DNA from 2 places in the Streptomyces sp. NPDC002573 genome. Region 2 is predicted to be linked to the other one. Evidence: riboswitches for the same ligand, from Rfam matches in the RefSeq annotation. Region 2 holds a riboswitch; the other holds the start of a gene.

Region 1 (14,159 bases), on a different contig from region 2:
AGCCGGGCGCGGACGCCGGGGCGGGCGGGGGCCGGGTCGGGGCCGGCGATGACGTAGGCGAACAGGCAGCCCGACATCAGGAAGTGGGCGTGCAGCAGCCAGTGCCCGGCCGGATGGGCCATGGCGGTGTCGTAGAGCGGGGTGAAGTAGAGGATCGCGAGGCTGCCGGCGGACAGCAGCAGGGCGACGGCCGGATGGGCCGACCGGCGGGCAGGCCGACTGCGCACGACCGCGGTGACCTGGCGGGCGCGGTGTGCCGGCAGCGTCCGCAGCAGAAGGGTGACGGGGGCACCGAGCACCAGGGCGAGCGGGGCGTACATGCCGATCAGCAGGTGCTGGGCCATATGGCCGCGGAAGTCGGTGTGGGCGAGGGGTGCGAGCGGCGGCAGGATCGCCGCTGCCAGCAGGGCCAGGCCGATGGTGAAGCAAGCCGTACGCCAGGGGCTCCAGCCCCGCACCGGGTTCCGGAGCCGGGCCAGGCGGGCGAGACGAAGGTAGATGCCCGCGCACGCCAGCAGGGCGAGCACCGGCAGCAGGATCTCCGGCAGGCCGCTTCCGGCGCCGTGGTGGAGGTGATGGGTGTCGTGACCCATTACGCGGGTGATCCCGCGAGACGGGGGGCGGGGGCTTCGGGGTCGAAGGGCCGGCCACTGCGCTGGAGGAGCCAGCCGCCCGCGACCAGCAGCGCGCCCAGGACGAGGAAGGCGATGTCCCACCAGACCTGGTGGGGGCCGCCGCGGACATGGTGGATACCGAGGATGTGGTGGTCCAGGATGCCTTCGACGAGGTTGAAGAGACCCCAGCCCACCAGGATCCAGCCCCACAGCACCCGGGACGTCCACACCCGGCGGCGGTTGTGGGTGACCCGGGAGTACAGGATCGCGAGGCCGATGAGGACGGCGATCCAGCACACGATGTGGAAGATGCCGTCCCAGAGGGTGTTCATCTCCAGCCCCGAGACGGTGTGGGGGTTGTAGTACTTGACGCCGATGCGGTCGTGGTTGGTGCTGCTGAGCATGTGGTGCCACTGCAGTAGCTGGTGCAGCAGGATGCCGTCGAGGAACCCGCCCAGCCCCACCCCCAGCACGATGCCCGGCAGTTGAAGACTGGCCGGCTCCAGACCGGTCCGGGCCTCGCTCGCGGTGGTGGTCGCCATCGCCCTGTCTCCGTCTCGTCCGTGCGGGTCTGCCGGTCCTCCCCCTGTGTGCTTTCCCGGCCGGGCGGCCCTGGTGCCCCCGGAGCGGCCGGTTCCTCCGCACGGCCTACGCGCATACGCGGACCGCTCCGGCCCGTTCGGCAGCCCCGGTAGGGCCTACGGGACTTCGGAGTCCGTGGGCACGCACTGCCATGCGAGGCAGGCGGCGGTCAGATAGGCGAGGGCGCCGATGGCCATGCTGGTGCGCAGCCCGGCGCCGTAGTCGGTGTGCGTGGCCAGGAGGCTTCCCCCGAGTGCCACGCCGGTGGCGCTGCCGATCTGGCGGGTGGTGTTGAACAGGGCGGAGGCGGCCCCGGCGTATGCCGGTGACGCGGCACCCATCACGGTGGCGGTCGAGCCGGTGAGGGCGAAGGACGTACCGAACCCGGCGGCCATCATGGGTGCCACGAGCAGCGGGTAGGCGGGAGCGGCTCCCGCCGCGGCCCAGCCGGCCAGTCCGAGGGCGGCCAGCAGCATGCCGGAGACGACCAGCGGACGATCGCCCGTGCGGCGGCTCAGCCGCCCGGACAGCACGGAGGCGAACATGGTCATCGCCACCGCCGGGAACAGGGCCGCCCCGGTGGCGAGGGCGCTGAAGCCGCGCTGGTGCTGGAAGGAGAGGCTGGCGGTGAACACCATGCCGTAGAAGGCGAAGTTGAACAGCAGACCGATGCCGGCCCCGCCGCTCATCGCGCGTGAGCGCAGCAGGTTCAGCGGGAGGGCGGGCGACCGGGCGAGCCGCTCGCGCAGCACGAACGCCACGGCGGCCGAGGCGGCCAGGCCCAACCCGGCGAGGACGGCGGGGTCGGACCAGCCACGTCGTCCGGCCTCGTTGAGCGCGGCCGTCAGCAACCCCACGGCCGCCACGACGGCGCACTGCGCCGGCCGGTCCAGAGCCCGGTCGGCGTTCCGGGGCGAGGGTGCCACGTGCCGAAGTGTCAGCAGCAGGCACGCCACGCCGACGGGCAGATTGATGAGGAAGACCCAGCGCCAGCCCACGGTCGAGACCAGGAGCCCGCCCAGCAGCGGTCCCGCCGAGGCCGCGATGCCCGCCATCGAGCCCCACAGGCCGAAGGCTCGTGAGCGTGCGGCCGGCGCCGGGTAGGCCTGCTGGAGCAGGGCCAGGGAGCCGGGCACGATCAGCGCCGCGCCGAGCCCCTCCACCAGCCGGGCCGCCACCAGGAAGGGAGCCGTGGGCGCGAACGCGCACGCGGCGGAGGACACGGTGAACACCGCCACGCCCGAGCAGAAGATCCGACGGTTGCCGAGCCGGTCGCCCAGCGCGCCGCCGGTCATCAGTAACCCGGCGAAGACCATGGTGTATCCGTCCGTGATCCACTGGATGCCGGTGAGCGAGGCGGACAGGTCCCGGCCGACCACCGGCACGGCGACGTTGCTGATCGTCACGTCCAGGATCACCATGAAGTACCCGGAGCACACCGCCAGCAGCGGTGCCGGGGACCGCCGCCCGGCCCGCGGGACCGACACAGGAGGGAGCGGGGGCTCACCGCCACCGGCAGACTCCGCGAACGCCACGTCCCCAGCTCCCTTCCGCTCACGAAGATCCCGCCTGCACAAAAGCCACGCTAAGGGACACATATCTCATACTGCGGATGGGTTCGGCGGAGAGGTGCCGGCACGCGGAGGAGCAGGAGGCGCCCGGCGGGGCCACTATGAGAGTGCCCACGAACTCACGAGCACGCTTCTACACGGCCACGGGAGCGCAGACCAATGGATCGCAGGGAGAGCGCGGGTCTCGACGACGCGAGGAGCGGTCGCGCGAATCCCCTCACACAGTTGTCCCTTGAGCAGCTGCAGAAGCGTACGAGCATGAAGTGGCGCGTGTACCCCAAGAATGTGCTCCCGCTGTGGGTCGCGGAGATGGATGTGCCTCTCGCGCCGCCCATCGTCGAAGCGCTGCACACGACGATCGACCTCGGCGACACCGGCTACCCGCATGGAAGCGCCTACGCCGAGGCGCTCGCGGAGTTCGCCCGCGTGCGATGGGGCTGGGAGGACCTGCCCATCGCCCGCACCGCGATCGTGCCCGACGTCATGATGGGGATCGTCGAAGTGCTCCGGCTGACAACCGACCCGGGGGAGACCGTGGTCGTGTGCTCGCCGGTGTATCCGCCTTTCTACGCGTTCATCACCCACGCCGACCGGGAGGTCGTCGAGGCAAGGCTCGGACAGGATCTCCGGATCGATCTCGGCACCCTGGAGGACGCCTTCGTACGAGCCCGAAGCCGGGGCCGCCGTGCGGCGTTCCTCCTGAGCAACCCGCACAACCCGACCGGAGTCGTCCACACCCGGGAGGAGCTGCGAGCCGTCGCCGAGCTGGCCCGGAAGCATGGCGTACGGGTGGTGTCCGACGAGATCCACGCCCCATTGGTGCTGCCCGGAGCAGCCTTCACGCCCTTTCTCTGCGTTCCGGGCTCCGAGAACGCCTTCGCGCTGATCTCGGCGTCCAAGGCGTGGAACCTCGCCGGTCTCAAGGCCGCGCTGGCGATCGCCGGCAGCGAGGCGGCCGACGACCTTCGTCGTATGCCCGAAGAGGTCAGCCACGGCCCCAGCCATCTGGGGGTCATCGCCCACGCCACGGCGTTTCGCGACGGAGGGGACTGGCTCGACGAACTGCTGCTCGGCCTCGACGCCAACCGGCGTCTGCTGGGGCAACTCGTCGAGGAACACCTCCCCGCCGTTCGCTACCGCCCGCCGCAGGGCACCTATCTGGCCTGGCTGGACTGTACGGAGCTGGGACTGCACGGCGACCAGCGGGCCGATGGTCCCGGGGTGGTGAGTGATGTGGCCGGGCCGGCGAGGATGTTCCTGGACAAGGCCGGAGTAGCCCTCAGTTCCGGCCATGTCTTCGGTTCCGGCGGGGCCGGGTGCGTACGGCTCAACTTCGCGACGTCACCAGCCGTACTGCGCGAGGCCCTGACAAGAATGGGCCGCGCGCTGCGCAATCTGTGACGGACGGCGCTTCCGGTCAGGCCATGCCGGCCAGTTCGTCCGCCAGCGGCTGGAGGACGTGCGGCGAGTAGGGCAACGGGAGGTAGACGACGGCGAGTTCGGCACCCTCGGCAGCGAATGCGGCCGCGTCCGCGGCGGTCCGCGCGGGGTCTCCGGTGTGGCGCACCTGCGCGGAGAGCCGGATCTCCGCCGGGTCGCGTCCGACGCTGCCGCAGTGCTGGTGCAGCACGTCGCGTGCTCTGCGGAACTGTTCGGGTGTTCCGGTGTCGAAGTTCCAGTGCTGGGCGAACCTGGCCGCGGTCCGTAGGGTGCGTTTCTCCCCGCTGCCACCGATGCAGAGAGGGGGGTGAGGTCGCTGGATCGGCTTGGGGTTGCAGCGAGCGTCGGTCAGCTCGTAGTACGCGCCTTTGAACGTGGTGCTCTGGTCGGGTCCGAGCAGGGCGGTCAGCATCTCGCAGGCCTCCTCGAAGCGGTCGCTGCGCTGTCGGGGGGTGCCGAGTTCGATGCCGTAGGCGTGGGACTCCTCCTGGTTCCAGCCGGTCCCGATGCCGAGTTCCAGCCGACCGCCTGAGATGACGTCAAGCGTGGCCGCCATGTTGGCCAGCACCGCCGGATGCCGATAGTGGATGCCGGTGACCAGCGTGCCCAGGCGCAGTCGTCGTGTCGCCTGGGCGAGTGCCGCCAGGGTGATCCAGCCTTCGAGGCGAGGGGTCGTCGGGTCGGTTCCGTGCATGGCCTGGAAGTGGTCGGAGGTCCATCCGGACTCGAAGACCTCCATCTCGTCGGCTGCCCGCCACACATCGAGCAGAGCGTTCCAGGTGGTTCCCTGCGGTGACGTCTTGAAGGCGAAGCGCATCACGCCACGCTACGGAAGCGAGCGAAGCGGTGCCAGGGGCACTCCGCGGCGTCGCCCGGCTCAGAGGCGTAGTCGGTAGGGGAGCATGCACACCACCACGTCCGTGCGCGATCGCAGGACGGTGGCGAGGAGCAGTCCGCGCTGGTTCTGGAGGATCTCGTAGCGGCGGTGGCGGGGTTCCACCTCGGGGATGAGGACGGCGATCTGGCGTCCGTCTCCGTCCTGAGCCGCGCGCTGCACATAGTCGACGATCGGCTGTACGAGTGAGCGGTGCGGACTGTCGATGATGTCGAGCCGGACACCGGGGTCCCATCGCTCCCACGCCTCCCGCAGAGCACGGGTCTTGTCGGGGTCGGCCTGGACGGCGACGGCGACCACCTCGTCCCCCAGGGCGAGGGCGGCGCCGATGGCGTGCCGCGCGAGTTTGCTGACGTCACCGAGCGGAACGATGACCAGGCTCGCTGTACGCCGGTCGGGTGGGCCGGGGATACGGCCGAGTCCCAGCTCCTTCCCCACTTCGGTGTAGTACCGCTGGATCCGGGCGAACAGCAGCATCATCAGCGGCACCGCGATGACGACCACCCACGCCCCTTCCAGGAACTTCGTGGTGAGGAGGATGACGCCGGCCAGGGTCGTCAGCAGTGCCCCGGTGCCGTTGATCAGCGCGCGCCGCTTCCATCCCTCGGGCTTCTGCCTGGCCCAGTGCCTGACTAGGCCGAGTTGGCTGAGGGTGAAGCCGATGAAGACGCCGATGGCGAAGAGGGGGATCAGCCGGTGGGTGTCGGCGTTGACCGCGATGAGCAGCAGGGCGGCCATCAGGGCGAGGGCGACGACGCCGTAGCGATAGACGGGGCGTTCGGCGCGCAGTCCGAACAGGTGGGGCAGCCGGTGGTCGCGGGCGAGCAGGCTCATCAGCACCGGCAGTCCGCCGAAGCTGGTGTTGGCGGCGAGAAGCAGCACCAGGGTGACGATGATGTTGGTGGCGTAGTAGGCCCAGCCGGTGCCGTAGGCGCCTGCGGTGAGCTGTGCCAGTACGGTGACGCCGCCGCGCGGGGCCACATGGTCGCGGCGGATCAGCACGGCCAGGCCGACCAGCATGATCCCCAGCAGCGCACCGAGCATGAGTTCGGTGCGCTGGGCGCGCTTGAACCTGGGGGTACGGAAGGTCGGTACGGCGTTGGCGATGGCCTCCACGCCGGTCAGGGCCGAGCAGCCGGAGGAGAACGCCTTGAGGATGAGCAGCAGACCCAGCGTCTCGTGCGCCGGGAAGGACTGGGCCATGCCGACGACGGCCGCGGGATGTGGGCGGAGCAGGCCGAGGACGACGACTCCGAGGATGGCCACGATGAACAGCACGGTGGGCAGCATCAGCACCCGGGCGCTCTCGGTGACGCCGCGGAGGTTCACACCCGTCAGCAGAGCGAGGCCCATCAGGCAGATGAGCAGCTTGTCATGGGCGAGGGCGGGGAACGCGGAGGCCAGCGCGTCGCCGCCGGCGGCCAGGCTGACGGCCACGGTGAGCACGTAGTCGACGACCAGGCTGGCGGCGGCGAGCAGGCTGGAGGTCGGGCCCAGTTCGGCCTTCGAGACGGCGTAGGCGCCTCCGCCGTCCGGGTGTACGGCGATGACCTGGCCGTACGAGATGACCAGTGCCGCGAGCAGAAAGGTGATCGCCAGCGTGATGGGCAGGGTCGCGCTCAGCGCCCCGGTGCCCGCGGCCACGAGCGCCAGCACGATCGCCTCGGGGCCGTACGCCACCGAGCTGAGCGCGTCCAGTGACAGCGCGGCCAGCCCTTCCAGGCTGGTGAGGTGGTGTTTCTCGCCCTCGCCGGGACGCAGCGGGACCCTCGGTCTCAGCTCACGTCGTGCCAGGCCATACGCCATCGGGACCTCGTCAGGGCCGGTCGGACAGTCGAACGGTCGCAGTCAGTCTCCGCCGTGGGGCGGGCGTCCGCTTCCCAGTGCGGCCCGGGCGGGTCGGTCGGTGTGGATACGGGAGGACCGGCCTGCTTCCGCCGGGGAGCCGGGAGGGAGCAGGCCGGTCACGTCGGCTGGGAGGGCAGGGAACGGAGCGTCAGACGTGTCGCCCGACGCCTGGTCCTCAGGACATCGCCGCCGCCGACACGTTCGGCCACTCCGGCCGCCCCTCCGGTGAGGTCGGAACGGTGAGCACCATGGTCAGGCCGCCGCCGGGCGTGTCCTCGGCATGCAGCGTGCCACCCACGGCCTCGGCGAACCCGCGTGCGACCGCCAGACCGAGGCCCACGCCGACACCGCGAGGCGAGTCGCCGTACCGCTGGAAGGGTTCGAAGATCTGGTCCTTGGCCTCGTCCGGGACCCCGGGGCCCCGGTCGATGACCCGCACCTCCACCCGGTCGGCGAGGGCGCTCGCCGACACCAGGACGCTCTCCCCCGGCGGGCTGTACTTGACGGCGTTCTCGACGACGTTGGCGACGGCCCGCTCCAGCAGGCCCCGGTCGACGTAGACCATGGGCAGGGTTTCGGGGATGTCCAGTTCCACACTGTCCTCGGGGACCCCGCCGAGCGCCATGGGCACGACCTCGTCGAGGTCGGTCTCCCGGATGATCGGGGTGACGGTGCCGGTCTGGAGACGGGACATGTCCAGCAGGTTGCCGACGAGGTGGTCGAGGCGGTCGGCGCCCTCCTCGATCGCGGCCAGCAGCTCCGCCCGGTCCTCCTCGGACCACTCGACGTCGTCGGAGCGCAGCGAGGTCGCCGAGGCATTGATGCCGGCGAGCGGGGTGCGCAGGTCGTGGCTGACGGCGGCGAGCAGCGCGGTCCTTATGCGGTTGCCCTCGGCCAGTTCCTTGGCCTGGTCCGCCTCGTGCTGCAGGCGCTGGCGGTGCAGGACGACGGCGGCCTGCGCGGCGAACGCGGCCAGCACCCGCCGGTCGGAGGCCGGCAGCACCCGGCCGCGCAGGGACAGCGCCATGTGGTCGCCGACCGGTACGTCGACGTCCGCGTCCTCCGGGACGCCCGCGGGCTCGGGTCCCACACTGCCGGCGCAGGTCCAGGGCGCAGTCTCGCCGGTGCGCTCCAGCAGCGCAACCGACTCCATGCCGAAGGTCTCGCGGACCCTCTCCAGCAGCGCCTCCAGCGTGGTCTCGCCGGCGAGGTCCAGGCCGAGCACCGCGGGCAGCCGGCTCTGCGCATGAGCGGCCTTGCCCGCCTGGATCTTGGTGTCCAGCGGATTCACCCCACCGGCCTGGACTCGTACGAGCACCTGGCCGACAAGCGCCGTCTGCCGTGCGCCGACGCGGCGCCGACCCGGCCGCCTGTCATTGTCATGATCAGTCGGTCGGCCTCGTGGTAGCTTCGCCGCGGCGGCTCGTAACCGTGCCTGCCCCGGACGAGATGTGCGCCGTACCCGGCCTGCCAAGACGACGCACCGAAGGAGTCGTCATGGATACGGGCACGTCGTGGGTCGATTTCGCCGCAGGGGTTCCCGAGCCGCGTGCGCTCGACGTCCCGTGGATCCATGGTTCGCCGTCGGCCAAGCACAACGCGGACCCGGACATCCAGGTCCACGGCTACGACGAGCACACGTTCATCCTGCGGCAGAACATGGCGATCAACTATGAAGCGCCTTTCCTGTTTCTGCTGTTCGGCAATGATCGGGCGGTGTTGATCGACACCGGTGCCACCGCCTCCGCGGAGTACTTCCCCTTGCGCCGGACCGTCGACGAACTCGTCGCGGAGTGGCTCACCCGGAACCCCCGGGACGGGTACGGCCTGCTGGTCCTGCACACCCACCCACACGGCGACCACGTCGCGGGCGACGCCCAGTTCGCCGACCGTCCCGCCACCACGGTGGTGGCTGCGGACCGGTCCACCGCCTGGGAGTACTTCGGGTTCACCGAGGACCCCGGCGCCGTGGCGCGGATCGATCTGGGCGGCCGGGTGCTGGAGTGTCTGGCCACCCCGGGTCATCACGACGCGGCGGTCACCTTCTACGACCCGTGGACCGGGTTCCTGCTCACGGGCGACACGGTCTACCCCGGCAGGCTCTACATCCAGGACTGGGTCGCCTTCACCCGGACCATCGACCGCCTGATCGAGTTCAGCGACGGACGGCCGGTCACCCATGTGCTCGGCTGCCATATCGAGATGACCCGTGAACCGGGCGTGGACTACCCGATCCGTACCACCTACCAGCCCGACGAGCCCCCGCTGCAGATGACCACCCGCCATCTGCGTGAGATCCGCGCGGCGCTCGCGGAGGTCGGTGACCGGCCCGCTCGACGTGCCTTTCCCGACTTCATCCTGTGCCCGTGAACCCGGTCCGCGGGCGTGCCGAGCACCGGATGACGTTCACGCGTCCGCCCGGAGCTCATTGAGCCGCTCCCACGCACCGGCTGAGAGGGCGAGGAGGCGTTCGATCTCGGCCGGGTCGGGCAACGGACCGTGGTCTCCGGTCACTTGGAGGGCGCTGACGGCCGTGATGTGTCCCAGTCGCAGCGCGCGCACGGTGGTCGTTCCCCGGAGCAGCCCCGCCAGGAACCCGGCCGCGAAGGCGTCGCCGGCGCCGACCGGCTCGACCACCGTCGTGCGCAGAGCGGGGACCGTGCACATCCCTTCGGCGGTGAGGGCCGTCGCGGCGCGGGCGCCGTCCTTGACGACGACGATCCGGGGATGCGGGAGCAACTCCCGTATGCCAGGGACCGTCACGTCGGCGCCCCACAGGCCCTGGGCCTCGTCGAGGCCGACGAAGACGACGTCCCCCCGATCGGCCAACTCACGCAGCACGGACGCGGCCGTGCCGTCCGGCCACAGGGCGGCACGGTGGTTGACGTCGAAGCTGACCGCGTACGGCCGCTCGTCCGCCGGGACGGCCAGGGCCTGTGTCACCAGGCTCCGGCAGGAGGCGGACAACGCGGGAGTGATGCCCGTGAGGTGCAGGAGCGCGGCCGTGGTCACCGGCTCCTGGTCCAGCAGCCCGGGGCCCAGCGCCGAGGCGGCCGAGCCGCGTCGGTAGTAGTGGACGCGTGTCCGCCTGGACCCGGGTCCTTCACCAGGAGGCCGGTGGGACGGTGGGGATCGGTGCGGACCTGGGAGACATCGACCCCGGCGTCGGCGACGGTGGTGCGCACGCGGTGCCCCAGAGAATCGTCCCCCAGGGCCGAGAGCCAACTGAAGGGGATCTCGTGATCGGCGAGGCACATCGCCACGTTCGACTCCACTCCCGCCACGGACAGGCGCAGGGTCCCGGCGTCGGCCAGCGGCCGGGGCGGGTCGGGAGTCAGGGCCGCCATGGTCTCGCCGACGAAGACGACCCGTCCGGCCCGCGGACACCATGGGGACGTCATACGGGCTCCTGCGCGACCGGCGCGGGCAGGCGCCAGGCCGGATCGGGCCGGAACGCGGGCGTGGGCGGGCCCGGTACGTCGACCGGAACCCCGAAGACCCCGCCGTCTGACGGGCCGGGTGCGGCCAGGCCCACGCGGGCCGAGGTGATGTGGAGCGTGCTGCCCTGGAGGCACACTCCGGCCGGCCGGGCCGCAGGGAGGTGCAGCATACGGTCGAGCGTGCCGTCCGGCCGGTAGCGGCGCACGGTCGCCGTGCCCCACACGGCGACCCACAGCGCGCCCTCGACGTCGACCGCCATACCGTCGGGGCTGCCGTCGTCGTGCCGCCACACCGGATTGCGCCAGGCGTCGCCGGTGCGGTCCGCGGCGCGTACGGCGTCCTCGTCGACGGTGATGCCGAGGCCGCGTATCTCGCCGCGCTGTGCGTGTCCGTCGACGAAGCGGAACGGCTCGGGGCCGATCACATAGGACAGCAGATCGGCGTCCTTGTTGAAGTGGATGCCCCGACTCTGTTCCTGGATCAGGAAGTTGGGGGTCGCGAACGCTATCAAGCGTGACGGCCGGGGCGAGCCGGGAGGGGCGGGTGCGGGGAGATCGGGTCTGCGCTGGGTTCGCCGCCGTCGCGCCCGGGCGGGCCCGGGCGGGCCCGGGCGCGACGGCGTGGCGGACGGAGGAGTGGCCGGCACGGACTCCCCTTCTCAGCCGAGCTGCGGGTACAGAGCCGTGATTCCGCCGGGGAAGCCTCCCTGGACCTTGCGGCTGACCTCGTCGACGACGATCTCGTACGCATCGGCGGCGATGCCGTCCACGGCCGCGCGGGCGACGTCCGCGGGGTCGCTCTTCGGCGTCGTCACATGGGCGGCCATGTCGGTGTCCATGTAGCCGACGTGGAGTCCGGCGACCCTGATGCCCTTCGGGGCGAGCTCCTGGCGCAGGGCGTTCGTCATGCTCCACTCCGCGGACTTGGCGGCGGCGTACGGGCCCACGGCGGGATAGCTGATCCACGACAGGACGGACAGGATGTTGAGGATCGAGCCGCCACCGCGGGCCTCGATGACCGGAGCGAATTCCCTGATCATGCGCAGGGTGCCCAGGTAGTGGGTCTCCACCTCGAGGCGGACGTCGTCCCAGCTGCCCGTCAGCAGATCAGATCCGGTCGAGGTGCCGGCGTTGTTGACCAGCAGATTGACGTCACCGGCCTCCTGGGCCGCCGCGGCCACGGAGTCGGGGTCGGTGATGTCCAGCCGGATCGCCTTCACACCGGGCAGGTCGATCGTCTCCGGCTTCCGGGCGGCGGCGTACACGGTGGCGCCACGGGCGGCCAGCTCCTGGGCGATCCTCCTGCCGAGTCCGCGGTTGGCACCGGTGACCAGGGCGGTGGCTGTGCTGATGTCCATGATTCCTCCTGCCGGGGGGAGCACCCCGAAGCTGGCTAATGTTTTGAAAAGTCAGCTGGGACGCTACCGCCTGGCTACGCATGAAGCAAGTCAGGTTAGTGTTAGGGCATGACTGATCTGCTGACGGAACGCGACGCCTGGTCCACGACCAACTGCTCCATCGCCCGCGCCCTGGAGATCGTCGGCACCAAGTCGGCGCTGCTGATCATGCGCGAGGCGTTCTTCGGCACTCGCCGCTTCGACGACTTCGCCAAGCGCGTGGGCATCGGCGAGCCCGCCACCTCCGCGCGCCTGAAGGAACTGACCGCCGCGGGACTGCTGGAACGCGTCCCCTACCGGGAGCCCGGCCAGCGGACCCGCTACGCCTACCAGATGACGGAGAAGGGCCGCGACTTCCTGCCCGTGCTCATGGCACTGCGGCAGTGGGGCGACACCTGGGCCGCGAGCGAAAAGGGGCCCTCGGTGGTCGTACGCCACGACGAGTGCGGCGCACCGGTCCACGCGGTTCTCCAGTGCGAGAACGGCCACGACATCACGTACGGGGACACGGTCGTGGACCGCGGGCCGGGCCTGATCCACACGAGCCCGGACAGCGACTGAGTCCGGCGACTACGGCCGAGCCCTGCGACTGCGACTGAACTTGGCGGCTAGGGCCGAGTCCGGCGACCACGACTGAGGCTGGCGACCACGGCCGAGTCCGGCGACTACGGCCGAGCCCTGCGACTGCGACTGAACTTGGCGGCCAGGGCCGAGTCCGGCGACCATGGCTGAGTCCGGTGGTTACGGCTGAGCCTGGTGGGTACGAACGAACCCGGCGGTGAGCGGCCGACACGGTCGGGTGGTATGAGGCAACCGGGCCCGGCAACAGGCCCGTTGCAGGCCGACCGCCGGGGTCGCCCAGTGGACAGGGCGAAGTCGCCGCCTCGATGATCAGGCGGTGAGCGAGGACGAACTCATCGACCGCGTTCGGGCCTTCGCCCAGGAGCGCGAACTGCCTCCCCCAGCACCCGCGGAGGCAGTCGCGGAGCTGGAGGCCATCATCGGGTGGCCCATGCCCACCCTGCTGCGGCGCCTGTATCTCGAAGTCGCCGACGGCGGATTCGGCCCCAGCAGCAGAGTCCTGTCCCTCACCGACACCGGCCGGTGGTACAGCGACGAGGAGTCCCTCCTCCAGCTCGCGCGCGCGTTCGGGCCGGCCGAGCCGGAACCTCCGCATCCCCCGCGCCACACGGTGCCACTCACGACCCTAGGCTGCGCCGTCTGGTGGTTCGTTGACTTCAGCACGCCAGAAGGTCGCATGTGGGGCTGGGAACCGAACGCCCGCTGCGAGCGGCACCGCTTCTTCCCGGCGCGGTTCACCTTGGCCCAGTGGCTGACGGACTGGCTGGACGGCAACCGGACCTCCCCCGAGCCGCCGCCCACGGACTGCCCCGACTGCTAGACGACGCGGATACACCCGACCACGTTGCGTAACCCTTGCACGCTGAGATAGTTGCAGACGAAGATATACAGCGAACTCCACATGTTCGGCTTTGATTCATACCGCGTCTGCAATTATTGTGTTCGCACGTAAATCCCTCGCGCAATCATCTGGAAGGCTGTTTTCCCATGCCTATCGCGCTCCTGGCTCTGGCCATCGGGGCCTTCGGAATCGGCACCACCGAGTTCGTGATCATGGGCGTCCTGCCTCAGGTCGCGGGCGACTTCGGGGTCTCCATCCCGACCGCAGGCTGGCTGGTGTCCGGCTACGCCCTCGGCGTCGTCATCGGCGCACCTCTCCTGACCGTGCTGGGCACCAACATCTCCCGCAAGAAGATGCTGATGTACCTCATGGGCCTGTTCATCGTGGGCAACGCGCTGACCGCCCTCGCCCCCACCTTCGGCACCATGCTCATCGGCCGAGTCATCGCCTCGCTCGCACACGGCGCCTTCTTCGGCATCGGCTCCGTGGTCGCCGCCGATCTGGTCGCCCCGCACAAGAAGGCCTCGGCCATCTCCCTGATGTTCATGGGACTGACCGTCGCCAACATCGTCGGCGTGCCGGGCGGCACCTATATCGGCCAGGCCCTCGGGTGGCGGACCACCTTCGCCGTCGTGGCAGCGCTCGGCGTGGTCGGACTCCTCGGTGTGGCCAAGCTGGTGCCGGCGATGGGCCGACCCGAGACCGAGAGCATCCGCACCGAGTTCGCGGTCTTCCGGAACGTGCAGGTATGGCTGGCCATGGCCATGACGGTGCTCGGCTACGGCGGAGTGTTCGCCGCGATCACCTACATCACCCCGATGATGACCGAGGTGGCCGGCTACAAGGAGGCCGCGGTCACCTGGCTGCTGGTTCTCTTCGGGATCGGCATGTTCCTGGGCAACGCCATCGGCGGCCGGCTGGCCGACCGCGCCCTGATGCCCATGCTGTT
Region 2 (14,159 bases):
ATCTTCGCTACGTGGCCCGTCGCCTTGACGTTGTACAGGGCGCGCTCGACCTTGCCCTCCTCGTCCACGATCACCGTTGAGCGGATGACGCCGACGACCGTCTTGCCGTACAGCTTCTTCTCGCCGAACGCGCCGTAGGCCTCCAGCACCTTCTTGTCCGGGTCGGCGAGCAGGGTGACCTTCAGGTCCTCCTTCTCACGGAACTTCGCGAGCTTCTCCGGCTTGTCGGGCGAGATGCCGATGACGTCGTAGCCGGCGCCCGCCAGCAGCTCCAGGTTGTCCGTGAAGTCGCACGCCTGCTTGGTGCAGCCTGGGGTGAGCGCGGCGGGGTAGAAGTACACGATGACCTTGCGGCCCTTGTGACCGGCCAGGGAGACCTCGTTGCCGTCGGCGTCCGGCAGGGTGAAGGCGGGGGCGGTGTCGCCGGGCTGCAGTCGCTCGCTCATCGTCGTTACCTCACAGGCAGGGGGCGGTTACCCGACGAGCCTAATCCGCGTCCGGCGGCTCCAGAGGGGTGCCGATGGGTGCGTTCGGCGAGGAACTGACAGACTGTCGACCACAGACGCAGGAATTGCACGGAACACGTCGCAAACGACCACGGAGGAAACGCGGTGGCGGACACGTCGAGCACACCGGACACCAGAACTCCGGCGGAGATCGAGGCGGACATCAAGCGCCGCCGCGAAACGCTGGCCGAGACGCTCGACGAGATCGGCGTCCGGGTGCACCCGAAGACGATCGTCGGGGACGCCAAGGCCAAGGTCGTCTCCCATGTCGACAACACGCTCGGCCGTGCGTACGTCCGCGCCAACCGGGTCGTCGGCGAGGTGAAGAGCCAGATGGTCACGGAGGACGGCGCGCCGCGCCTGGAGCGCATCGTGCCCGTGGCGCTGGTCGTGGTCGGGGTCGTGGGCCTGCTGGCCCTCGGTTCCCGGCGGCGCAAGGGCTGACCCGGCCGCGCACGAAGCCGTCGGAGACAGGTAGGTTCGGGGCGTGAGCGAGAAGAACCACCACGACAAGCTGCCCATCCGGATGCTGCACGACCGCGTGCTGGTGCGGCAGGACACCGCCGAGGGCGAGCGCCGCTCCGGCGGCGGCATCCTGATCCCCGCGACGGCGGCCGTCGGCCGGCGCCTCGCCTGGGCCGAGGTCGTCGCGGTCGGACAGAACGTACGGACCGTGGAGCCGGGCGACCGGGTCCTGTACGACCCGGAGGACCGGGCCGAGGTCGAGGTGCGCGGGACCGCGTACGTGCTGATGCGCGAACGCGATCTGCACGCCGTGGCCGCGGACCGCTTCGAGGGGTCGGAGGACTCCACGGGGCTCTACCTGTAGGGCCACCCGGGCCCGCGCGTCTCCGCGGGCCCGCCGAGCTCGCGCGATCGGCGCGATCCGCGCGAAAAGGGGCTGGTGACCGTTGTCACCAGCCTCTTTTGCCTGTCCTTTGCTATGTTGGGCGGACCCGCGAGGGACCCGACGAGACGCGCCGTACCGGGACGCAAAGACGACGCACCCCCTGTTGATCACCGAAACACGGAGGTGCCCCCATGGCGTGGGTCCTGCTCGTCCTCGCCGGCCTGCTCGAGGTCGGCTGGTCGGTCGGCATGAAGTACACCGACGGATTCACCCGTCTCTGGCCGAGCCTGGGCACCGGCGCGGGCATCGTCGCCAGCATGCTTCTGCTGTCGTACGCCGCGCGGTCCCTGCCCATCGGTACGGCGTACGGAGTCTGGGTGGGCATCGGTGCGGCCGGCGCGGCGGTGCTGGGCATGACCGTGCTCGGTGAGCCCACGACCGCCGCGCGGATCTTCTTCGTGGCGCTGCTGCTGGTGGCCGTGGTGGGGCTGAAGGCGACCTCGGGTCACTGACCCGGTGCGTCGGCCGGGCGGTCACGACCGCCCGGCCGTCCCGGTCAGAACCCCACGCCGCCCGCCGGTCCGCCCGGCCCGGTCGGTCCGCCGTCGCCGGTCGTCCCGCCGGTCCCGGTCGTGCCCGCGTCGCCGGTCGTGCCGCCCGCGCCCGTGGTTCCGCCCGTGCCCGTCGTTCCGCCGGCCCCGGTGGCGCCACCGGTGTCCGTGCCGCCGCCCGTGCCGGTTCCGCCGGTCCCCGGGGCTCCGCCGGTTCCTGTGGTGCCGCCGGGGTCGGTCGGGCCGCCGCTGCTGGTGGTGCCGCCGTCGCTCTGGCCCTGGGCCTGGCCCTGGTCCTGCCCCTGGGTGCCCTGGTCGCCGGTCGTGCCGCCGTTGTCCTGGGTGCCGGTGGTGCCGGTGGGCTGGTCCGAGGGGCTCGTGGAGGGCTCCAGGGTCTGGTCGGCGCCGGCCTGGAGCTGGAGGTCGAAGTCCTTGGTCGGCTTGCCCTGCAGCGCTTCCTTGGTGAACTGCGCCCAGATCTGCGCGGGCGCGCCGCCGCCGTTGATACGGTCCAGGCCCATCGCGCCGTACAGCGGCTTGTGGGCAGCCGTCACGGGGTCCTGGCCCATCACGGAGACCACCGTGGCGAGGTCGGGGGTGTAGCCCGCGAACCAGGCCGCCGTGTCCTCCTCCGCGGTGCCGGTCTTGCCGGCGGCCGGGCGGCCCGCGGCCAGGGCGCTGGTCGCCGTGCCGTTCTGGACGACGCTCTGCAGGACCGAGGTGGTGGTGTCGGCGGCCTCGCGGCTGACGGCCTGCTCGGTCTTCTGCTCGGGCAGCCCGCCGACGTCGTCGCCGTCCTTCGTGATCTTGTCGACCAGGGTGTACGTGCTGCGCTCGCCGTGGTTGGCGAGCGTCGCGTAGGCCTCCGCCATGTCCAGGACGCTCGCGGTGGCCGTGCCCAGCGCGATGGACGGGTAGGGGTTGAGGTCCTTGGTGCCGGACGGGATGCCGAGGTCGACCGCGGTCTGCTTGATCCTGGCCGGGCCGACGTCCACGGCCATCTGCGCGTACACCGCGTTGACCGACTTGTCGGTGGCGTCGCGCACGGTGATGTCGCCGTATGAGTGGCTGTCCTCGTTCTCGGGGGCGTACACGCCGCCGGACCAGCCCTGGACCGGACGCTTGTTGGTGCCGTCGTAGATCGTGTTCGGGGTGATGGGACGGCCGTCCTGGGTCCGGGAGTTGTTCTCCACGGCGGACGTGAACACGAACGGCTTGAAGGTGGAGCCCACCTGGAAGTCGCCGCGCGTGGCGTTGTTCGTGTACTGCTTCACGTAGTCGATGCCGCCGTACATGGCGAGGATCTTGCCGGTGCGCGGATCGACGGCCGCGCCGCCAGCGCGGACGTAGTTGTCGACCTTGCGGTTCTTCTTGTCCAGCTTGGACATCACCTGGTCGTTCACCGCGTTGACGAAGGCGTCCTGCTTGCTCTTCTGCAGGGTGGTGGTGATGCGGTAGCCGCCGGCGGCGAGCTGGTCCGCGTCGACGATCTTGTTCTCCTGCAGATAGTCCTTGATCGCGTCGAGGAGGTAGCCGCGCTGGCCGGACAGGCCGGTGGAGGCGTTGGCCTCCTTGGGCATGGGGAACTTCATGCCGGCGCGCTGGGAGCTGCTGAGCCAGCCCTTCTTGACCATGCCGTCGAGGACGTAGTTCCAGCGGGCCTCGGCCGCGCCCTTGTTCTCCGGGTGCGCGACGACGTCGTACTCGCTGGGCGCGTTGAGCAGCGCGGCGAGGTAGGCGCCCTTGGCCGGGTCGAGGGACATGGCGTCGACGCCGTAGTAGGCGCGGGCGGCGGCCTGGATGCCGTAGGCGTTGCGGCCGAAGAAGCTGGTGTTGAGGTAGCCCTCGAGGATGTCGTTCTTGCTCTTCTCGCGATCCAGCTTGATCGAGATGAAGAACTCCTTCACCTTGCGGGTGACGGTCTGTTCCTGGCCCAGGTAGTAGTTCTTGACGTACTGCTGGGTGATCGTGGAGCCGGACTGCTTGCCCTTGCCGGTGGCGGTGTTCCAGCCGGCGCGGACCATCGCCTTGGGGTCTACGGCGGACTCGGTGTAGAAGTCGCGGTCCTCGGCGGCGAGCACGGCGTGCTGGGCGTCCTTGGAGATCTGGGCGAGGCCGACGCTCTCGCGGTTGACCTTGCCGTCGCGGGCGATCTCGGTGCCGTCCGCGTACAGGTAGACGTTGCTCTGCTTGGTCGCGAGCGCGTTGGCCGGCGGGATCTTGACCATGGAGTAGCCCAGCGCGAACAGGCCGATGAGCAGCAGGACCCCGACCACGAAGGTGCCGAGCACCATCCGCCAGGTGGGGAACAGCCGACGCCATCCCGTACGCCTCGGCCGCTTCCCCTGCCCGCCGGACCCGGCCTGCGCGCTCGGGACCGCGGACTGCGGGTCTATGGCGGCGGGCTGCGCGGCCATGGCGGCGGACTGCGGGGCCACGGCGGCGGGGCGCGGTCTCGGGACCGTGGGTTGCGGTTTCGGGGCCGTGGGCTGGGGGGCCGCGGCCGGGGGCAGTGCCTTCAGGGTCATGGTGTGCGGATCGGCGGCCGGGGGCAGCGCCTTCAGGGCCATGGTCTGCGGGTCGGTGTCCGCGGGCTGCGCCTTCAGCGTCATGGTCTGCGGGTCGGCGGCCGCGGACTGCGCCTTCAGGGTCACGGTGTGCGGGTCCGTGTCCGCGGGCCGCGGTTTCGGAACCGTCGGCTGCGGGTCCGTGACCGCGGGTTGCGGCTTCGGGTCCGCGGGCTGCGGATCAGTGGCCGCAGGCTCCGGCTCCGTGGCCGCAGGCTCCGGCTCCGTGGCCGCGGGTTGCGGTTTCGGGACCGCGGGCTGTGGGTCCAAGGCCGCGGGCGGTGGCGGTTCTGTGGGCGCCCCGCCCTTGCTGCTCTGCTGCGGCTGCGGCTCGTCGCTCATCGTGGTGCCGGACTCCCGTTTCGCGTCGTACGTTCCCGTACGCCCTCATACGCCATGTGCGCCCCCTGATGAAGACTGTCGCACCAACCGTTCCGTTCCCGGTACGACGGACCTGCCGCAGCGGAAAAACGTGTGGTACGCCACCTCGTCCGCGCGCTAGGCTCCTGCGCTTCGCCCCGGAACGCGTCGAAGGAGGTTTCCCGTGGGGACAGGGCGGTTGTACGCCGCTGTCGCCGCCGGTGGTTTCCGGCGGTACGCGACCTATCGGACCGCGACCGCGGCGGGGGTGTTCACCAACACAGTCTTCGGATTGATCTTGGCATACACCTACCTGGCCCTGTGGCACGAACGGCCCCACCTCGGGGGGTACGACGAGGCCCAGGCGTTGACGTACGTATGGACCGGGCAGGCGCTGCTGATGACCGTCTCGGTGATGGGCGGCGGCTTCGAGGACGAACTGATCGAGCGCATCCGCACCGGCGACATCGCGATCGACCTGTACCGGCCCGCCGACCTCCAGCTGTGGTGGCTGGCGGGGGATCTGGGCCGGGCCCTGTTCCATCTGCTGGCGCGGGGGGCGATCCCCATGGCGGCCGGCGCGCTCCTCTTCCCGCTCGCCCTGCCCGGCAGTCCACTGGTCTGGGTGGCCTTCCTGACCGCCGTCCTGCTGGGCACGGTGGTCAGCTTCGCGATCCGCTACCTGGTCGCGCTCAGCGCGTTCTGGCTGATGGACGGGGCGGGTGTGGCGCAGATCTCCTGGATCGTCGCCATGTTCTGCTCGGGGATGCTGCTGCCGCTGAACGTCTTCCCGGGGGTGCTCGGCGAGATCGTGCGCGCCCTGCCCTGGGCGTCGCTGATCCAGGCGCCGACGGACGTCCTGCTGGGCACGGCGGACCCGGTGGCGGTCTACGCCCGTCAGCTCGCCTGGGCCGCGGTGCTGCTGACGGCCGGGCGGATGCTCCAGTCCGCGGCGACGCGCCGGGTGGTGGTGCAGGGTGGCTGAGGAGACGTACGAGGAGACGCGCGGGCGGCCGCACGGGCGGTCGTACGGGGATCTGCGCGGGCAGACGTACGAGGGCGTGGACGCGGACGCGGAGGCGGGAGCGGACGTCGACGCGGGCGCCTCCGCCCACGAGGCCCCTCGGGACCAGGACCGGTGGCCGCTCCGGCCGGGCGGGAGGACGTACGGGCGGGTGCGCGAGGGCCTGCGTGCCTACCGGCTGATCACCGCGATGTGGATCCGCTCCACGATGGCCTACCGGGCCTCGTTCGTGATGACCACGCTCGGCAACCTCGTGGCCACCGCGCTGGACTTCGTCGCGATCCTGCTGATGTTCTCGCGGGTCGACGTCCTCGGCGGCTACCGGCTGCCCGAGGTCGCCTTCCTGTACGGGCTGGCGTCGACCGCGTTCGGGTTCGCGGACCTCGCGATCGGCTCCATGGACCGGCTGGGGCGGCGGGTGCGCGACGGCACGCTGGACACCCTGCTGGTGCGCCCCGCGCCCGTGCTGGCGCAGGTCGCCGCGGACCGCTTCGGGCTGCGCCGGCTCGGCCGCGTCACTCAGGGAGCATGCGTCCTCGGGTACGCGCTCTCCGTGCTCGACGTGGCCTGGACCCCGCTCAAGGTGGCGATGATCCCGCTCGCGCTGCTCAGCGGCGGCCTGATCTTCTGCGCGCTGTTCGTGGCGGGCGCGGCCTTCCAGTTCGTCGCGCAGGACGCCTCCGAGGTGCAGAACTCCTTCACCTACGGCGGTCAGACGCTGCTGCAGTACCCGCCCACCGTCTTCGCGAAGGAACTGGTGCGCGGCGTGACCTTCGTACTGCCGCTCGCCTTCGTCAACTGGCTGCCCGCGCTGTACGTGCTGGGGCGGCCCTATCCGCTCGACCTGCCGGCCTGGGTCGCGTTCACCCCGCCGCTGGTGGCGGCGGGCTGCTGCGCGGCGGCGGGGCTGGCCTGGCGCGCGGGACTGCGTTCGTACCGGAGCACGGGGAGCTGAGGAAGTCATGGACGGTGGCCTGATGGGGGACGGCGGCTCGGTGCGGGACGACGGCGCGGTGCGGGACGGCGGCTTCATCGAACTGGACCGCGTGGAGAAGGTCTTCCAGGTGCGCAAGCGGACCGGTTTCCTCAGGAGCGAGCGGCGGGAGGTGCGGGCCGTCGACGGGCTCTCCTTCACCGTGGCGCGCGGCGAGATGGTCGGCTACATCGGACCGAACGGCGCCGGGAAGTCCACCACCATCAAGATGCTGACCGGGATCCTCACCCCGAGCGGCGGCCGGCTGCGGGTCGCCGGGATCGACCCCGCACGCGAACGGCTGCGGCTCGCCCAGCACATCGGGGTGGTGTTCGGTCAGCGGACGACCCTGTGGTGGGACCTGCCGCTGATCGACTCCTACCGGCTGATGCACCGGATGTACCGCATCCCGGACGGGCGGTACCGCGAGCGGCTGGACCGCCTCGTCGAACTCCTGGAGCTGGGCAGTCTGTTGGACGTCCCGGTACGGCAGCTGTCGCTGGGGCAGCGGATGCGCGGGGACATCGCGGCGGCGCTGCTGCACGACCCGGAGGTGCTCTACCTCGACGAGCCGACGATCGGTCTCGACGTGGTCTCCAAGGCCAAGGTGCGGGCGTTCCTGCGCGAGTTGAACGCCGACCGCGGCACGACGGTGCTGCTGACCACGCACGACCTCCAGGACATCGAGCAGCTGTGCTCCCGGGTGATGGTCATCGACCACGGGCGCCTGGTGTACGACGGTGCGCCGGGCGCGCTGCACGAGGTGGGCGACAGCGAGCGCACCCTCGTGGTCGACCTGGAGCGGGAGTTGCCGCCGATCGAGGCGCCGCCCGCGCGCGTGGTGCGGGTGGAGGGGCCGCGGCAGTGGCTCGCCTTCCCCGCGTCCCGGTCGGCGGCCCCGCTGGTGGCGCGGATCGCGGCGGAGTATCCGCTGGTGGACCTGTCGGTGCGGGAGCCGGACATCGAGGAGGTCATCGCGCGGATGTACGCCGGGAGGACTTCGGCGTAGTCCGGCGCGCGGGGAACTCGTAGGCTGAAGCCCATGACCGACGCTGTGTCTTCCGGGGGACGTGACGATCAGCGGCTGACGCCGCGGGATTCCGGGTCCCCCGCACCGGATCTCCGTGCCTCCGACGCCGACCGTGAACGGGTCGCCGAGGTCCTGCGGGACGCCCTCGCGGAGGGCCGTCTCGACGTGGAGGAGTTCGAGGAGCGGCTGGAGGCGACCTACCGGGCGCGGACGTACCGTGAACTGGCGCCGATCACCCGGGACCTGCCCGCCGCGGGCGTCGAGGCCCCGCCGGTGTCCCTGGTCAAGGAGCCTGCGGTGAGCGGGAGTTGGCGGGACCGGATCGTCGGCGGCGAGGGGTCGTCCTCGTGGGCGGTCGCCGTCATGTCCGGGTTCCAGCGCAAGGGGCGCTGGACGGCGCCCCGGCGGTTCAACTGCTTCGCCTTCTGGGGCGGCGGCGAGATCGATCTGCGCGAGGCGTACTTCGCGGACCGCGAGATCGAGATCAACTGCGTGGCGATCATGGGCGGGATGAATGTGATCGTGCCGCCCGGCGTCGAGGTGGTCGTGCGCGGCATCGGGATCATGGGGGGCTTCGACCACCGCGAGGAGGGCACGCCCGGCGATCCCGGCGCGCCGCGTGTGATCGTCACCGGGTTCGCCTTCTGGGGCGGGGTCGGCGTCGAGCGCAGGCTGACCCGGGCGGAGCGGCAGCGGCTGAAGGAGGAGCGGCGCCAGGAGAAGCTGGACCGCAAGGCCGCACGCAGGGAGCTGAAGGACTCCCGGGGCGGGGAACGCGGGGTCTTGGCGGGCCTGGACGGACTGTTCGACGCCCGTGAGGCCCTGGAGCAGCACCGCGAGGCGATGGAGGAGCACCGCGAACTGCTCCGCGAACGCCGCGAGGAGCGCCGCGAGCGCTACGAGGAGCGCCGGGAGGAGCGCCGCGAGCGCCGGGAGGAGCGCCGCGGGCATCGCGACCGCCGCCGCTACAGGGACTACTGAGGGCCGCCGAACGGGCTCGACGACGACTCCCGAACGAGCCGGCCCGACGGGGAAGTGCTGAACCCGTCCCTGACGGGAAATGCCGAACCGGCCCCCGGCGGGGACTGCCGAACCGGCCCGCGGCCTCGGCGGCCGTCGGGCCGCCGGCTGCCGTCACAGCTGCGCCGGTACCGCGCCCCTCAGCGAGGTCAGGTCGAAGACCTCCGCCATCCTGGCGAAGCCCCGGTCGCTGGGGTGGAGGTGGTCGCCCGAGTCGTAGTCGGAGCGCAGCCGGCGCGGGTCGTACGGGTCGCGCAGCGCCTGGTCGAAGTCGACGACCGCGTCGTACACCGTGCCCGACCGGATCTGCGCGTTGACGGCCTGCCGCACCCGCTCGCGGTCGGCCCGGTAGCCCCGGTGGCCCTCGAACGGCATCAGCGTCGCCCCGACGACCTTCAGCCCGTGCGCGTGCGCCCGGCGGACCAGGGTGCGCAGGCCCGCCGTGATCCGGTCGGGGTCGGCGTGCCCGGGGTCGCGCAGGATGTCGTTGACGCCGAGGTCGACGACGACGGCCCTGACGTTCGTACGGTCCAGCACATCGCGGTCGAAGCGGCTGAGGGCGCTCGGGTTGTCGGCGGGCCGGCCGAGGCCGCCGTCGGCCAGGACCCGGTTGCCGCTGATCCCCTGGTTGACCACGCTGTAGCGGGGCACGTCCCCGGATCCGGCGGCCCCGCGCAGCCGCTCGGCGAGGACGTCCGTCCAGCGGTGGTCGGCGTTCGTGGTGGAGGTGATGCCGTCGGTGATCGAGTCGCCGAGCGCGACCACGGTCCCGACCGCCTGGTCGCTGAGCACGTCGAGCGCGGTCAGATAGCGCCAGGACGGGCTCTGCCCGGGGTACGGGACGCCGCTCGTGTCCTCCGTGCGGTCGCCCTGTGCGACGTAGGAGATCTGGCGGGCGTGCATGTGGTAGGTGACCGGGCCCGACGGGGTGGGGGAGTACGTGGTCACGAGCACGTCCGCGTCGGGCGGGACGGCGATGCGCACGGCGTCGCTGACCGTCTGCCGGCCGACGGGCACGACGACCGAGACGGCGCCGCCGAAGGTGAGCCGGCGCATGGTGCCGGGCGCCGCGGCCGGGCCGCCCGCCGTGGCGAGGGCGATCGAGGCGTGCGTGACGGTCAGGGGCTGCCGCCCGTAGAGATTGGACAGCGTGATACGGGCACTCGTACCGCCGACGTCGGTGTGGACGACGTTGCGTACGGACCGTCCCGCCATCCCGTTCCTGCCGGTGCCGGGTTCGGCGCCGGAGGGGGAGGCCGACCAGGTGCCCACCCAGGCGCCGACGGAGGCGGGGGCGGCGGAGCCCGGCGGGGCCTGCCGGGTGGCGGTGAGCGTGCCGCGGCGGTCGCCGTCATCGGCCGCGGCGCCGATGTATATGGCGGCGGACAGGGCCACGATCACGGTGACGATCGCGGACAGCAGGGCATAACCGTGACGCCTGGTCATGCGACGCGTGTCTCCTCGGACGAGCGGAGCCCGAGACTCCGGTGCTGATCATCCTCATGATGCGTCATGAGGCGGGAGAGAGCGATGTGGCCCCTGTTGAGCCCCGAGAGGAACGATCCCCGAGAGGAACCCTGACGAGACCCTGAAAAGCCCCGAGACTTCTCCGAGCGGACAGACGCCGGGAACTCTCGTTCCGTTCCAGGAGTCGGTCAGGAAGGGACAATGTGTAACGGAGGACACGATCGGGTGGAGCGGATGGAACGCACGAAACCGGACGACTCGGCGGACGCGGGGCGGCCCACGGGCGCCGGAGGGCCTTCCGGCGCCGGGCCGTCCGTCGGTACGGCCGCCGCGGCGGGGCCCGCGGACGCCGAGGGCCTCGTCGGCGTCCCGAGCCGGGCGATGACCTCCTTCAGCGCCGCCGACGAGGAGAAGCGCCGGGGCGTGCGCCGGATGAAGAGCACGGCGACCGGGCTGCTGCTGCTCGTGGCGCTCGTGTACACCCTCGCGACCTGGGCGCGGCACTCCGGCGCGGGCCCCTGGGCCGCGTATGTGGCAGCGGCCGCCGAGGCCGGCATGGTCGGCGCGCTCGCCGACTGGTTCGCGGTCACCGCGCTCTTCCGGCACCCGCTCGGCCTGCCCATCCCGCACACGGCGATCATCCCGAACAAGAAGGACCAGCTCGGTGTCTCGCTGGGCGAGTTCGTCGGCGAGAACTTCCTCTCCGAGGAGGTCGTACGGCAGCGGCTGCGCGCCGTCGGCATCAGCAGCCGCCTGGGCGCCTGGCTCGCCCGCCCGGAGAACGCGGACCGGGTGACGGCCGAGCTGGCGACGGCCCTGCGCGGGGCCCTGACGGTGCTGCGGGACTCCGACGTCCAGGCGGTGGTCGGCGAGGCCATCACCCGCCGTGCCGACGCCCAGGAGATAGCGCCCGGCCTCGGCAAGATGCTGGACCGGGTCGTCGCGGACGGCGGCCACAGACGGGTCGTGGACCTGGTCTGCGTCCGCGCCCATGACTGGCTCGTGCTGCATGACGACCAGGTGATGGCCGCGGTCCAGGGCGGTGCCCCCGGCTGGACCCCACGGTTCGTGGACAAGAAGGTCGGCGAGCGGGTCTACAGGGAGCTGCTGCGGTTCGTCACCGAGATGCGCGACTCGCCCTCGCACCCGGCGCGCGGCGCCCTGGACCGGTTCCTCGCCGACTTCGCCTCCGACCTTCAGTCCGACACCGACACCCGGGCGCGGGTGGAGCGGCTCAAGGGTGAGGTACTGGGCCGCGGCGAGGTCCAGGACCTGATCGCCTCCGCCTGGACCGCCGTCCGCTCCATGATCGTCTCTGCCGCGCAGGACGAGCGGAGCGAGCTGCGGGTGAGGGTGCGGGCGTCGCTGCTGTCGCTGGGCATGCGGATGGCGGACGACCCGAGGACCCAGTCCAAGGTGGACCGGTGGGTGGAGGGCGCGGCGGTGCATGTCGTGACGACGTACCGCAAGGAGATCACCTCCCTGATCACGGACACGGTCGCGAGCTGGGACGCCGGGCACACCACGCGGAAGATCGAGGCGCACATCGGCCGGGACCTGCAGTTCATCCGGATCAACGGCACGGTGGTGGGCTCGCTCGCGGGACTGCTGATCTACACGGTGTCGCAGGTGCTCGGGGGGTGAGCCGGGGGACGACGCACGGCGCCCGGGGCCAGGTCCCGTCGTCAACTTGCCGTCGTCAGCCCGGAGAGCGGGGCAGGCGGGAGTTCGACGACCGGGCCTAGCCGCCCGGCCGGGGCCGCGGCGGCCTCTGGCGTAAGGCGCTGGTGAGCGGGCACTCGGGCCCCGTGCGGCGTCAGCCGGCGTCACAAGGAGGCAACCATGTCCCTCACCGCGCCACAGCCCGGCACGGTCACCACTGCGATTCCCGCTCGACTCGATCGCCTGCCCTGGTCGCGCTGGCACTGGACGATCGTGATCGGACTCGGCACGGTATGGATCCTCGACGGCCTGGAGGTCACGGTCGTCGGCAACATCGCCAGCCGGCTGTCGGAGCCCGGCAGCGGACTGGCGATCAGCTCCGGCCAGGTCACCGGCATGGCGGCGGCGCTGTATGTGGCGGGCGCGTGCGTCGGCGCCCTGTTCTGGGGCCGCCTTACCGACCGCTACGGCCGCAAGCAGCTGTTCATGATCACCCTCGCGGTCTATCTCGCGGCCACCGCCCTGACGGCGGTCTCCTTCCAGCCCTGGTGGTTCTTCCTCTTCCGCTTTCTCACCGGTTTCGGCATCGGCGGTGAGTACGCGGCCATCAACTCCGCGATCGACGAACTGATCCCGGCGTACCACCGCGGCCGCGTCGACCTGATCATCAACGGCAGCTTCTGGGTGGGCGCGGTCGGCGGCTCGCTGCTGTCGATCGTCGCGCTGAACACGAGCATCCTGGCCAAGGACGTGGGCTGGCGGCTGACGTTCGCGCTGGGCGTCGTCCTCGGCCTGGTCATCCTCCTGGTGCGGCGGCACGTGCCCGAGAGCCCGCGCTGGCTGCTGATCCACGGCAGGGAGCGGGAGGCGGAACAGGTGGTGTCCGCCATCGAACGGCAGGTCGAGGCGGAGAAGGGCGAGCCGCTGCCCCGGCCCGAGAGCGAGATCACCATCCACCAGCGCAAGAGCATCGGCTTCATGGACATCGCCCGCACGGTCTTCTCCCGGTACCGCAAGCGTGCCGCTCTCGGCTTCTCCCTCTTCATCGGCCAGGCGTTCCTCTACAACGCCATCACCTTCGGCTTCGGCGCGATCCTCACCAAGTTCTTCCACGTCCCGGCCGATCGCACCGGCTACTACTTCGCCGTCATCGCGATCGGCAACTTCTTCGGCCCGCTGCTGCTCGGCAAGCTCTTCGACACGGTCGGCCGCCGGGTGATGATCTCCTCGACGTATCTGCTGTCCGGGCTGCTCCTGTTCGTCACGGCCTGGCTGTTCGGCCGGGGTTCGCTGACCGCGGGCACCCTGACTGGCTGCTGGTGCGTGGTGCTGTTCTTCGCCTCGGCCGGCGCCTCCAGCGCGTATCTGACGGTCTCCGAGGTGTTCCCGATGGAGACCCGGGCCATGTCCATCGCCTTCTTCTACGCCATCGGCACGGCGGCCGGCGGCATCAGCGGCCCCCTGCTGTTCGCGGACCTCACCAACACCGGCAAGGTCGGCGACACGGTCCTCGCCTTCCAGATCGGAGCGGGCCTGATGTGCGCGGCGGGCCTGGTCGCGGCCGTGCTCGCGGTACGCGCGGAACGCCGCTCGCTGGAGGACATCGCCCTGCCGCTGACGGCGGTGACACAGGCGGCGAGCGCGAAGGCGACCCAGTAGGCGCCCGTACGAGGGCACGGCCGCCGGAGTCCGGGGACGCCGACCCGGGATGAGTACGGGTACCTGAGTACCCGTACTCTGTCGGCCCCGTCGCGGCGCCGGAATCCTCGTACGCATGACCGAGAAGCTGCTCCGCCCCATGCGAACGCGCCGCCTGCCCGTGCGCTGGCTGATCCGCCTGCTCGGTGCGGCCCTCGCCGCCGTGGCGTATCTGCTCTGCCTCCCCTGGGACCTGCGCAACCGGCCCACGACCCCGGGCGCCGCCGAGGAGACGACCCCCGTGACAGCGGTCGGCGTCGCTCTCCTCGGGCTGGCCCTGCTGCTCCTCGCCGCCTACTTCGGCCTCTGGGACCGGCTCGGCTGGGCGGTGCTGCTGGTGGCGGCGCCCCCCGCCGCGCTGATGCAGGTCTCCTTCCGCACCCACCCGGGGCCCGACGCCTCGGCCTGGCCGCTGGCCTGGGGATTCTTCACCCTGCTGATCGCCGCCGGG

Evidence for each region. A riboswitch is a leader RNA that binds a small molecule or an ion and turns the genes downstream of it on or off. The one in region 2 is predicted to bind guanidine.
Region 1: it holds a riboswitch for guanidine, as region 2 does, so the genes downstream of both, ACFYX0_RS27595 (MBL fold metallo-hydrolase) here and ACFYX0_RS11635 (DMT family transporter) in region 2, are expected to answer to the same signal.

The regions. Positions count from the first base shown of each region.
Region 1 is NZ_JBIARC010000032.1:97,310-111,468, forward strand. Features, by position in the region: gene ACFYX0_RS27560 (cytochrome c oxidase assembly protein) at 1-593, opposite strand, end outside; gene ACFYX0_RS27565 (DUF2243 domain-containing protein) at 593-1,156, opposite strand; gene ACFYX0_RS27570 (MFS transporter) at 1,313-2,731, opposite strand; gene ACFYX0_RS27575 (MalY/PatB family protein) at 3,026-4,168, shown strand; gene ACFYX0_RS27580 (LLM class F420-dependent oxidoreductase) at 4,185-5,024, opposite strand; gene ACFYX0_RS27585 (APC family permease) at 5,085-6,908, opposite strand; gene ACFYX0_RS27590 (ATP-binding protein) at 7,126-8,268, opposite strand; guanidine-III (ykkC-III) riboswitch at 8,366-8,435, shown strand; gene ACFYX0_RS27595 (MBL fold metallo-hydrolase) at 8,448-9,320, shown strand; partial or broken gene ACFYX0_RS27600 (sugar kinase) at 9,357-10,351, opposite strand; partial or broken gene ACFYX0_RS27605 (SMP-30/gluconolactonase/LRE family protein) at 10,348-10,908, opposite strand; gene ACFYX0_RS27610 (SDR family oxidoreductase) at 11,050-11,748, opposite strand; gene ACFYX0_RS27615 (helix-turn-helix domain-containing protein) at 11,857-12,348, shown strand; gene ACFYX0_RS27620 (SMI1/KNR4 family protein) at 12,686-13,189, shown strand; gene ACFYX0_RS27625 (MFS transporter) at 13,357-14,159, shown strand, end outside.
Region 2 is NZ_JBIARC010000009.1:43,982-58,140, reverse strand. Features, by position in the region: gene bcp (thioredoxin-dependent thiol peroxidase) at 1-446, opposite strand, end outside; gene ACFYX0_RS11645 (DUF3618 domain-containing protein) at 612-950, shown strand; gene ACFYX0_RS11640 (co-chaperone GroES) at 1,033-1,335, shown strand; guanidine-III (ykkC-III) riboswitch at 1,457-1,514, shown strand; gene ACFYX0_RS11635 (DMT family transporter) at 1,548-1,868, shown strand; gene ACFYX0_RS11630 (transglycosylase domain-containing protein) at 1,913-4,324, opposite strand; gene ACFYX0_RS11625 (ABC-2 family transporter protein) at 5,019-5,819, shown strand; gene ACFYX0_RS11620 (ABC transporter permease) at 5,812-6,813, shown strand; gene ACFYX0_RS11615 (ATP-binding cassette domain-containing protein) at 6,821-7,840, shown strand; gene ACFYX0_RS11610 (DUF1707 domain-containing protein) at 7,874-8,842, shown strand; gene ACFYX0_RS11605 (SGNH/GDSL hydrolase family protein) at 8,996-10,327, opposite strand; gene ACFYX0_RS11600 (DUF445 domain-containing protein) at 10,583-11,992, shown strand; gene ACFYX0_RS11595 (MFS transporter) at 12,191-13,669, shown strand; gene ACFYX0_RS11590 (hypothetical protein) at 13,785-14,159, shown strand, end outside.